One region of the Anaerobutyricum soehngenii genome, then DNA from elsewhere that is predicted to be linked to it. Evidence: riboswitches for the same ligand, from Rfam matches in the RefSeq annotation. Region 1 holds a riboswitch; the other holds the start of a gene.
What was found. Region 1 has a riboswitch for cobalamin ahead of FYJ25_RS00830 (M14 family metallopeptidase). Riboswitches for the same ligand answer to the same signal wherever they lie in the genome.
Positions count from the first base shown of each region.

Region 2: it holds a riboswitch for cobalamin, as region 1 does, so the genes downstream of both, FYJ25_RS03555 (hypothetical protein) here and FYJ25_RS00830 (M14 family metallopeptidase) in region 1, are expected to answer to the same signal.

Region 1 is NZ_VULP01000001.1:190,184-195,580, forward strand. It holds gene FYJ25_RS00815 (sensor histidine kinase) at 1-1,029, shown strand, start outside; gene pdxS (pyridoxal 5'-phosphate synthase lyase subunit PdxS) at 1,213-2,097, shown strand; gene pdxT (pyridoxal 5'-phosphate synthase glutaminase subunit PdxT) at 2,113-2,688, shown strand; cobalamin riboswitch at 2,746-2,920, shown strand; gene FYJ25_RS00830 (M14 family metallopeptidase) at 3,223-4,308, shown strand; gene FYJ25_RS00835 (MATE family efflux transporter) at 4,305-5,397, shown strand, end outside.
Region 2 is NZ_VULP01000004.1:90,736-96,132, reverse strand. It holds gene FYJ25_RS03560 (hypothetical protein) at 1-2,282, opposite strand, end outside; gene FYJ25_RS03555 (hypothetical protein) at 2,395-2,976, opposite strand; cobalamin riboswitch at 3,413-3,574, opposite strand; gene FYJ25_RS03550 (helix-turn-helix domain-containing protein) at 3,775-5,397, opposite strand, start outside.

The DNA of each region.
Region 1 (5,397 bases):
CGTCCTGAAGTGAAACATGCATTTAAAGATGGAGATGGAAATGCCGTCCGGAAATCTGCGACGATGGATACAAATACTTTTTATTATGCCATAAAGTTAAATGATGGTTCGATACTTCGAGTAGCCAGAGAAGCAAGCAATATATGGAGCGTATGCGGAAAGATACTTCCCATCGTAGCGGCTACGATTCTTATTATGATGATTTTATGTATTATTCTGGCACACATTATGACGAAAAACATTATAAAACCAATCGAGCAGATGGCAGTAGATTTAGACGATTTTTCTGTTATTCCAGCTTATAAGGAATTAGAGCCATTTGCGGCAACGATTCGGGCACAACATACGGATATTTTAAAAAGTGCCAGAATGCGGCAGGACTTTACGGCAAATGTGTCCCATGAATTAAAAACGCCACTTACCGCGATATCCGGTTATGCGGAACTTATGGAAAATGGCATGGTTCCTTCAGAAGAAATTGGAACTTTCTGCCAGAAAATCGAAAAAAGCGCCCGCCGTCTCCTTTCGCTCATCAATGATATTATCCGTCTTTCTGAATTAGATAGTGCGAATACCCAGCTCATTGTAGAAAAGTTTGACCTTTTTGAAGAAGCAGCACTCTGTGTAGAAAATATGCAGATTTATGCGGAAAAAAATGATGTGACTATTACATATGAAGGTGGTCCGCAGGAAATCACTGCAAATCGGGAGATGATAAACGAGCTGATCAATAATCTTTGTGCCAATGCCATTCGCTATAATAAAAAGAACGGAACAGTAAAGGTCAGAGTAGACAGTGAACAAGGTCATTCATATTTGAGAGTAGAAGATACTGGAATCGGTATTCCAAAAGAACATCAGAAAAGAATTTTTGAACGATTCTACCGCGTAGATAAAAGCCGTTCAAAACAGACTGGAGGAACCGGTTTAGGGCTTGCCATCGTAAAACATATCGTTGCACTTCATGATGCAAAACTCGATCTTCAAAGCGAAGTTGGAAAAGGGACTACAATTACAGTGACATTTTAAACTGACTATATTAAACCGATAGGAAAAGCGAATAAAAAGCAAAATAAACTCCAAAAAGAAACAAAGTGACCATATTGACTATATCTAAATTGGATATTTCAATATGGTCATTTTTGCTGTACTATACGGGCAGATGCAAATGAAAAAGGCAATATTTTATCGGGAAAATGAAAGGAGTTTATCATGAATAATAATGCAGAAAAACAATATGAATTAAATAAAGAACTTGCTCAGATGTTAAAAGGTGGTGTCATCATGGATGTTACTACTCCGGAGCAGGCAAAGATTGCAGAAGAAGCTGGTGCATGTGCTGTTATGGCGTTAGAGAGAATTCCAGCGGATATTCGTGCAGCCGGTGGAGTTTCAAGAATGAGCGATCCAAAGATGATCCGCGGCATTCAGGAAGCAGTTTCTATTCCGGTTATGGCAAAGTGCCGTATTGGACATTTTGCAGAGGCACAGATTCTTGAAGCAATCGAGATTGATTATATTGATGAGAGTGAAGTTCTTTCTCCGGCAGATGATGTTTATCATATTGATAAAAAACAGTTTAAAGTGCCATTTGTATGTGGAGCAAAAGATTTAGGAGAAGCACTCAGAAGAATCAATGAAGGTGCTTCTATGATCCGTACAAAAGGAGAGCCTGGAACTGGTGATGTTGTACAGGCAGTACGTCATATGCGTATGATGAATCGTGAGATTGCACGCATTACTTCTATGAGACAGGATGAACTTTTTGAAGTAGCAAAAGAGTTAAGAGTTCCTTATGAATTAGTGTTAAAAGTACACGATACCGGAAGACTCCCAGTCGTTAATTTCGCAGCCGGTGGAGTTGCAACTCCGGCAGATGCGGCATTGATGATGCAGCTTGGTGCAGAGGGAGTATTCGTTGGTTCTGGTATTTTTAAATCCGGTAATCCAAAGAAGAGAGCAGATGCGATTGTAAAAGCGGTTACAAATTATAAAGATGCCAAAATGCTTGCAGAGCTTTCTGCTGATTTAGGAGAAGCGATGGTCGGCATTAACGAGAGTGAGATTCAGTTATTAATGGCAGAGAGAGGAAAATAAAGAGAGGAAAACAAAATGAAGGTTGCGGTACTTGCGGTCCAGGGGGCCTTTATAGAACATGAAAAAGCATTAGAAAGACTTGGTGTGGAGACAGTAGAGCTTAGAAAGGCAGAAGATTTAGAACAGGATTTTGATGGCCTTGTTCTGCCGGGCGGAGAAAGTACCGTACAGAGCAGACTTTTAAAAGAACTTTCTATGTTTGAACCTTTAAAGAAAAAAATAGAAGAAGGTCTTCCGGTTTTGGCTACCTGTGCCGGTCTTATTTTACTGGCACAGAATATTTCAAACGATGAGAATCGCTGCTTTGCTACGTTACCGGTTACTGTAAAGAGAAATGCATACGGAAGGCAGCTTGGAAGCTTCTATTATGAGGGAGAGATTAAAGGAATCGGAACATTTCCTATGGAATTTATCCGCGCTCCGTATATTGAATCTGTCGAAAAAAATGTGGAAATCCTTGCACAAGTAGAGGAAAAAATTGTGGGAGTTGCTTACAAAAATCAGTTAGCATTCTCATTTCATCCGGAATTAACTGGAAATGACAGAATTCATGATAAATTTATAGAACTAATTAAGGTAAGTAATAACTAACTTTTACCCTAAGATACAGTTGCCAGCTGAAAAAGCCTATGTTACAATAGATGAGAATTAGATACACAGCATATAAGTTCCGAAGGGATGAAAAGAGAATCCGGTGAGAGTCCGGAGCGAATCCGTCACTGTAAGGGGAGTCTGTACAATAAGCCACTGAGATATTATATTTTGGGAAGGATGTACCGATGGAGAACCAAGTCAGGAGAACTGCTTATATGTTTAGTCAACTCATCTTACGGAATTTTAAGAGAGCTGTATATCTCGCACATAAATCGACTATATGATTTGCGATGGAATTGGGATTCCAATCTATTTCAAATTTATTAGGTGATTTATGATTGAAAATTTAGAATACGATAGATGAAGAGACTTATAGTGAGTATAGGTCTCTTTTTCTTATCATAAAAAGCAGCCATCCTATAGGAGAAGAGGCAATTTAGGAGTACTTTTTGTTTGAATATACGGAATACTCTTTATGGATGGGAATCATTTTGAGATACAGTATTGTTAAAGGAGGTTATGTAGAAGTTTATGGGATTTCAGTTAGGCAATCTTTATGTAGAAAAGGGTGAAAAGGTATGTGGATTTTTAAAGCTGCCTTTTACAGAGGATGAATTACCCGTAACATTAATCTATGGACAGGAAGAGGGACATACGGTTTTAGTAGACGGAGGAATTCACAATGCAGAATATGTAGGAATTGAGTGTGTCACAGGACTGGCAGCAAAGCTTCAGCCTAAAGACATTAAAGGAATTCTTATCCTGCTTCATATTGTCAATGTAAATGGATTTAAAGCAAGAACGGTCAGTGTTTCTGCAGAAGACGGAAAGAATCTCAACCGGGTATTTCCGGGGGATGCGAATGGAACGTATACGGATAAGCTGGCATATTTTATAGAAAAAGAGATTTTTTCAAAAATAGATTATTATATCGATGTACATAATGGAGATTGGTTTGAGGATTTAACACCATTTATTTATTGTGTCGGTAACGCTCCGGAGGAGACCGTAGCGGAAGCAGAAAGAATGGCACAGGCAGCAGATATGCCATTTTATGTGAAGTCACAAAGTGGAAAAGGTGGAGCATATAATTATGCCGGAACGTTGGGAATTCCATCGGTACTGATTGAGCGTGGATGTAATGGTATGTGGTCAGAAGAGGAAGTAGCCGCCTCACAGAAAGATGTAAAGAATATTCTTCGCCGTATCGGTATGTTAAAGACAAGACCAACGTTAGCAGAAATGCAGATGCGTGTACCAAAACATATGAATCATGCACATTATGTTGATTCAGAAAAGGCGGGCTGCTGGTTCCCGAAAAAGAAGGCAGGCCAGATTGTGAAAGCCGGTGAGCTTTTAGGAGAATTAAAAGATTATTTTGGAAATGTCATCGAAGAATTTCGTTTAAAAGAAGACGCAATCATTCTGTATCAGACAATTTCTTATTCTGTTCCGGAGAATTCTCCATTAATTGCATATGGACATTATGATATCTGTATTGATGATATGGGAAATACACACCAGCATACACATGATGAACTTCATAAACATCGTAAAGAACATTATGACGATCATGCCGGAATTCATTCTCGTGAGATGTGGGAGGATATGATTTGAAAAATAACAGCCATACTTTAACTAAAGGCAGCGTAGGGAAGGGCATACTTTTATTTGCTCTTCCCCTTTTGGGTTCGAGTCTTATTCAGCAGCTTTACAGTACAGTAGATCTTATTTTTGTTGGACAGCTTCTTGGGACGAAAGCATCGGCGGCGATTGGAGCCAGTGGTCTGATCGTAACCTGTATGATCGGATTTTTTAACGGAATGGCTGTAGGGACGAATGTCTTTGCGGCAAGACATTATGGAGCAAGACGCTTTGAACAATTAAAGAAACTGATACAGACGATCTTTTGGACGGGAATAATCGGAGGCTTCTTTTTAACAGTGATCGGTCTGGTCTTATCTCCGGTATTTTTAACCTGGATGGGTACGCCGGAGAGTATTTTTCCACTCGCAGTACGATACCTCCGTATCTATATGGCCAGTATGATATCTGTAGTCAGTTATAATCTTTTAAGCGGTGTACTAAGAGCACTGGGCGATTCCAGAACACCGATGCTATATCAGTTTTTTGGCGGGATCATCAATGTTTTTGCGGATTTTATATTTTTATATGTTTTTCATATGGGAGTAGAAGGAACAGCGTTTGCAACGTTATTTTCCCAGACATTTGCGGCTATCGGAGTCATGATCCATTTATATCGATTAAAAAAACCGTATGCACTGCGGATTCGTTTTTCAGATTGCAGCCTGAAAGAATTTACGGATATACTAAAAGTAGGTGTGCCGGCTGGGGTGCAGTCAATTATTATCACCTTGTCCAATATTATCATACAGTCACAGATTAATACATTAGGTGTTACTTCAGTAGCATCGTTTACAGTCTATTTCAGAGTGGAGTTAATTGTCTACCTGCCAATTGTCGCACTTGGACAGGCGGTTGTTTCCTTTATTGGACAAAACTATGGAGCCGGCAACTGGGAAAGAATCAAAAAGGGTAACAGACTTTGTATTTTTGGAGGATCGCTCATTACATTTGCTGCCTGTATACTGCTTATCATAGCGATGCCGGTGATTTTAAATGTATTTACAAAAGATGCTGCAGTAGCAGCGCAGACATTAGAAATCGTAAAAGTAACCTTTCCAT
Region 2 (5,397 bases), on a different contig from region 1:
GTACTATAATATTCCAGATTAACTCCTGTTGAAGCAATCGCTGTTGCGTAGCATCCATTTGTATAGGCATTACCCCAAACTCCATTTTCTGTCTGTGTTTCTTTCAATGAGAGCGCAATAGGTAAAAATTCTTCAAACGGAATTTCATCTGATACAGCCGAAACACACCATGCTCTAATATCATCACCCTGACTATTAGCCTTCGCACTTTGAAGAACACTTTTAAGTAAAGAATCCTCAATCGGCTCTCCACAAGCTTTAAATGCCATTAATGCCCAACAATTGCTTGCAAATGGACCATAATTTCCATTCGCATCTTTACATTTTTTAAGTCCTTCCACATAATTTACTCCTTTGTAATTATATGGATTCTCTCCTGCCATAACAAGCTCTAAAATACAAGCTCCCCAATCTGTACCCTGAGTAAAGGAATGTGTACTTATATCATATACTGTAGCGCCTCTCATATCCGAATTGGTTGCTCTTGACATATACACTTCCCAATAGCCTCTATGTACAAGGTTTTTCTTCTCATCTACAGTACGTTTATCGTTCCATGCAGTAAGCATTTCTTTTGCTTTGGATATCTCTGTTTCGCTCTTCGCAAAAAGTGGAACTGTACCATCTTCATTTTCTTTAATAAAATAATATTTATTATTAGTAATTCCATCTGCCGCAACTACTTTCACAATATTAACCATCTCTGTGGTATCCATTGAATAATTGCCCTCTGCATCTGGTGTAACAAGTTTATCATTCACATAAACTTTAGTACCTTCTGCAGAAACTATGTTCATGCTTACATTGCCACTTGGAATATACTGATAAATTTTCTTATCCGATGTAAATGAAGTATCTTCTCCCGCTTCTTCTTTTCCATTACAGGTTTTTAATGATGCATTTTTAAAAGTAATCTTATTAACAGAAGCATCACTAGATGTTTGAAGAAGATGCATCTTATAATCTTTTTTGGTTCCATCAGATGCTGTGACTCTAACTTTAATAGAATCTTTTACTGAACCGTCCGCATTTGTAACCTTAGCTGCATGATACATACCAATCCAATCACCGCATGCTGTATAATTAGTAGCATCATCATCTAAAATTTCAACTGTTGCGCCGCCATCTGTAGGAATTAAACCAAGAATAATCTTATTATAAACTGTAGTTCCTGATTTTGGAAGCTGTAATGGCAATGCAATCGTATATTCATCGTTTTCTTGTTTAACTGGATATGAAGCCATAGCAATCCGAGAATCTCCTAATTGCGTTACTTCCACATATTTTAAAGAAGTCTCTGAATTTATTGATGGATTCCCTGTTTCTCCACCATCTCGATAAATAATATATGAATAATTTAAATATTTAGTATTAAATTCTTTTCCTGATAAAGTCAAACCTTCTTTAATTAAATTTGCATCTAATCCTGCTGTATTTCTAATATATCCTGAGTTCGCTCTTTCTACAGAAACATCTACAATGTTTAACCCAGCTTTTAATGGAATATTCTGAGACCAATTTTCTCCTAATCTGTCACCTGATGCATTTACTCTAGTATATTTTCCTCCATTCACTCTTACATAAGTCAAACCATCACTAAGCCAGCCCATTAATACACTTTTTTCATTGCTTAACACTCCTGATGCTTTGGAACTTTCTCTTAAACATTCGACAGAAACCTCTTTAGTATCCGCTCCGACTTTTACTACCTGTACTGTTTTAGACTCATTCTGAACAATCTGTCCATTATCTAAAACATAGTTATTAGTATAATCTTTTAATAAAATATTATTTTTTGCTGTTGTTTTTGCAACAAAAGCAAACATATATTCATATTCGTTTCCTTCATATTCCGCATTTACTCTTATAATACAAGAATTAATTCCTGTTTTTTTATCTCCCATTTTATAGGATATTTCGTATTCATTCCCATTTTGATTGACGGTTGGTTTATTTCCCACAACCTGCTCTATATCTCCAACTGTAAGATTCGTATCTGCTGTTAATTTAACATTTTCATTACATACTTTTCCCTTAAATACCAGCTCTTTTATTGCACCTATTCCATAATTATATTGAATAAAATATAATCTATTATCTCCATATGGCTTTGTTATTTCAATGCCCTTACTTGTATCATACCCCTCTACGGTATCTAACTGTAAAATATTATTTCTATTTACTTCTTCTGCATAAATATTTTGCTTACTACAAAATGCAAAGAAAAACAATACACTTATTAGAATAAAAAAATATTTTTGTCTTTTATCAATCTTCTCCATAGCTCTTTCCTTTTCTAAAAAGGGGCTGTCACAGTTACAATTATCAAAATATTACTGCGACACCCCTTTATTTTTATTTTAAATTAAGTGTTTTTTCTCATTTAATTATTACTTACCAAGACATAGAATCATAACAATATTGCATTGTAATCTTAGTTACAGTACATGTAATTGGAAATGTTGTTGTATCATATTCATTAGTAAATTCATGCTCAACACCTAACGGAATTTTATTAGCATATACCGGAGAATCAAAAATAACTTCATTTCCTTCTTCATCTAAACCTGTTACAATAATCTTCCAGTAATATCCTTCCCATGTATTTTTTCCATTCTCATCTGTTCCATAATTATTAATAGTTGGAAGCGTAAAGATACTATCAATATAGGTATCACCATCTTTATTTATTCCTGTTACAGCTCCTGCTTCAGGACTTAACTGCTTAGCTGTTTCTTCAATAGCATCTTTAGCTGTCTTATTTTCTGCTTTATTAAACACATAAGTTTTTTTCCATTCAGCAGCCGTAGGTAACTTAGACTGCTGATACTTACTTGAGTCTGGATATTTCTGAACTTCATACACTACAGATACACTTGAATCATAAACATTTTCCCTTGCCATTGATGTTACACCAAGTCCCATCATCATAACTACTGCGAGCATCACTGCGAGCATTCTTTTTAAAGTCTTCATAAATCTTCCTCCTTTAGAAACTCCGCTATTTAGATAGCATTCTTTGGTTTTGTCTACATGTTACTAAGGGGTCGCGACTCCCATTGCCAACGGATAGCTCCTTTAGCAATATATTGATTTAAAACAACTTCTATACGATTTATCTGCTTATATGCTTTCTCTACTGAACCTTTTTTTATTGTGGTCTCAACTACTCTCACATTATTATCTGCATATGAAATAACTGTATATTGTTGTTTTACCTCCTTTGATATTACCCGTTTGAAAATTACAGATATTTATAATTTCCAAACGCTGTGTCAGGATTTTATGTGTGGGACTTTCGGATAGAAATAATTGGATAAAAACAAATAAACTGAGACTTGCTTTTTGACTTCTGTAAAGTTTTCTCTAAACATATCGAATGAATGTACTCAGCACTCCCACCCAAAGTCCTGTTCATTAGAATTCTATTTTAAATATCCTGACTTAAGCTTCTTCTGCCTTTTCACACCTTCCCGGAAGATCCAGTGGTAATTTGTGAGGGCATCCGCTTTCACAGTAGGGGTAAGCCTGTGTGGTTTGTACCAACTTTCTTAAAATAGAATGTATTTTTTTGTACATTTATTATAACATGGCTTTTCTAAAAAGTATTCCAACCAGACGGATGTCTTTTCGTCATTTTGGAACCTTTTTTAGATTTTTTTAAAAAAGGCTTGACATTTTTTGCAGAAAAAAATCCCGTCAGACTAAATAATCTGACGGGGCATTTTTCTTTTTTGGCTTATTATAGATAACACAACTTTTGTTTTATCTTCATTATTTTACGCTTATCGGAACATATATGTATACTTTTTTATTGATATATCTTTCAAAAGTAAAGTTCTGTAAAGAGACCATATCGCGGTGTTCTTTTATCCAGCCATAAAAAACACATCGGGAAAACATACGGATGGTATCTGCGAGATTATCCACATCGCTTTCGCGGTCTGTTTCAAATACAGCAAATCGTCCGGCGGCTATCTCTATTTTCACAGCATCGTCCGGCACATTCGTGAAGTTGTTTACAACCGGTCCAAGTACATATTGAATATTGATACATTCCGGGTCATGATACCACATGGCAATCTTATCATTCCCATTCGCACTTCCGGCTACAGAGTTCATTTTCTTGAAGTACGGTGAATCCTCATCGAGCCAGAATGCTACCTGTGCCGGTATATCTACTTCCCGTCCACGATTTGGGATAATCGTCCAGCCAATCATTTTGATATCATCAATGTCCATAAAGGATACTTTCATTTTATCTTTATATTCTGAGTAAAACTGATTTAAGTCAACAACTTCTGTGTTTGCTTTAGCATATTTGGAAGGACTGGTACAAAAGGCTTTGCGGAAGGCTTTATCAAATCCATTTCTCGACTTAAAACCATATTTTTTTGCTAAACTGGCCACCTTGACACCCTGACGTAATTCTCTGGCTGCTTTTTGTATTTTCCTCTGACTGATATACGCACTAAGTCCCATTCCAAAATCATCCTGAAAGGCTTTGCGAAAATAGTCTCTGGAATAGTTAAAATGTTCCGCCATCATCTCTGGTGTGATATCTTCTGTAATATGCTCATCAATGTAATTGATCCATGCAATATTCTGAAATTCCATTCGGTAATACTTTGCCGGAACAACGCCGTATTCTTTGCGAAATGCATTAGAAAAAACGCTATAACTTGCAAATTGATATTTGGCACATACTTTTTCCGGATTCTTTCCTTCTTTTAATTCTTCTGCAGCAAAGTACAGCTTTCTCTGTTTTATGTAATCGGTGATTCTCGTTTCATAATAAAGCTGGAAAATATTTTTTAAATGTTTCTCGGAATAATGAAACAGCTTTGCAAGGCCTTTTGCTGTTAAATTCTCCGTAATATGCTCATCAATATAACTAATCCACTCGTCAACTCCATAAATCTTTTTCTCCTCTTTTTTATTTTTCATTACATAATCCGAATGCATTCTTTTTTCAAGAGGAAGATATACTGAGTACAGTCCGTTTTCAAAAGAAATAAAATACATTTTCCGATTGTCATAGTGCATTTCACTTTGCTTTATCCAGTCACATAACGCATATTTTATCAACATTTTTATCATATCCGGTGCCTGTTTATCCCAATATTGCTCTTTTAACGTAAAAACTGCATAATCCGATGCCCCAATATCAATTCTCTTCTTTTCACTTTCCCTTCCGGCATCTTTTGGAACTTCCTGCCCGATCATATAAAAGAAATGGTATGAATCATCATGCCACCAAAACTGCATATACTCTCCGGCACGCTCCCTCTCCTTCCACTTTTCCTTTACATCCTTCTCGATATATTCCATTCCGTTTTGAAAAACATCACCTTCTAAAGGCAGCATATCTGCCTCTACTGTCTGTGCCATTCTTCT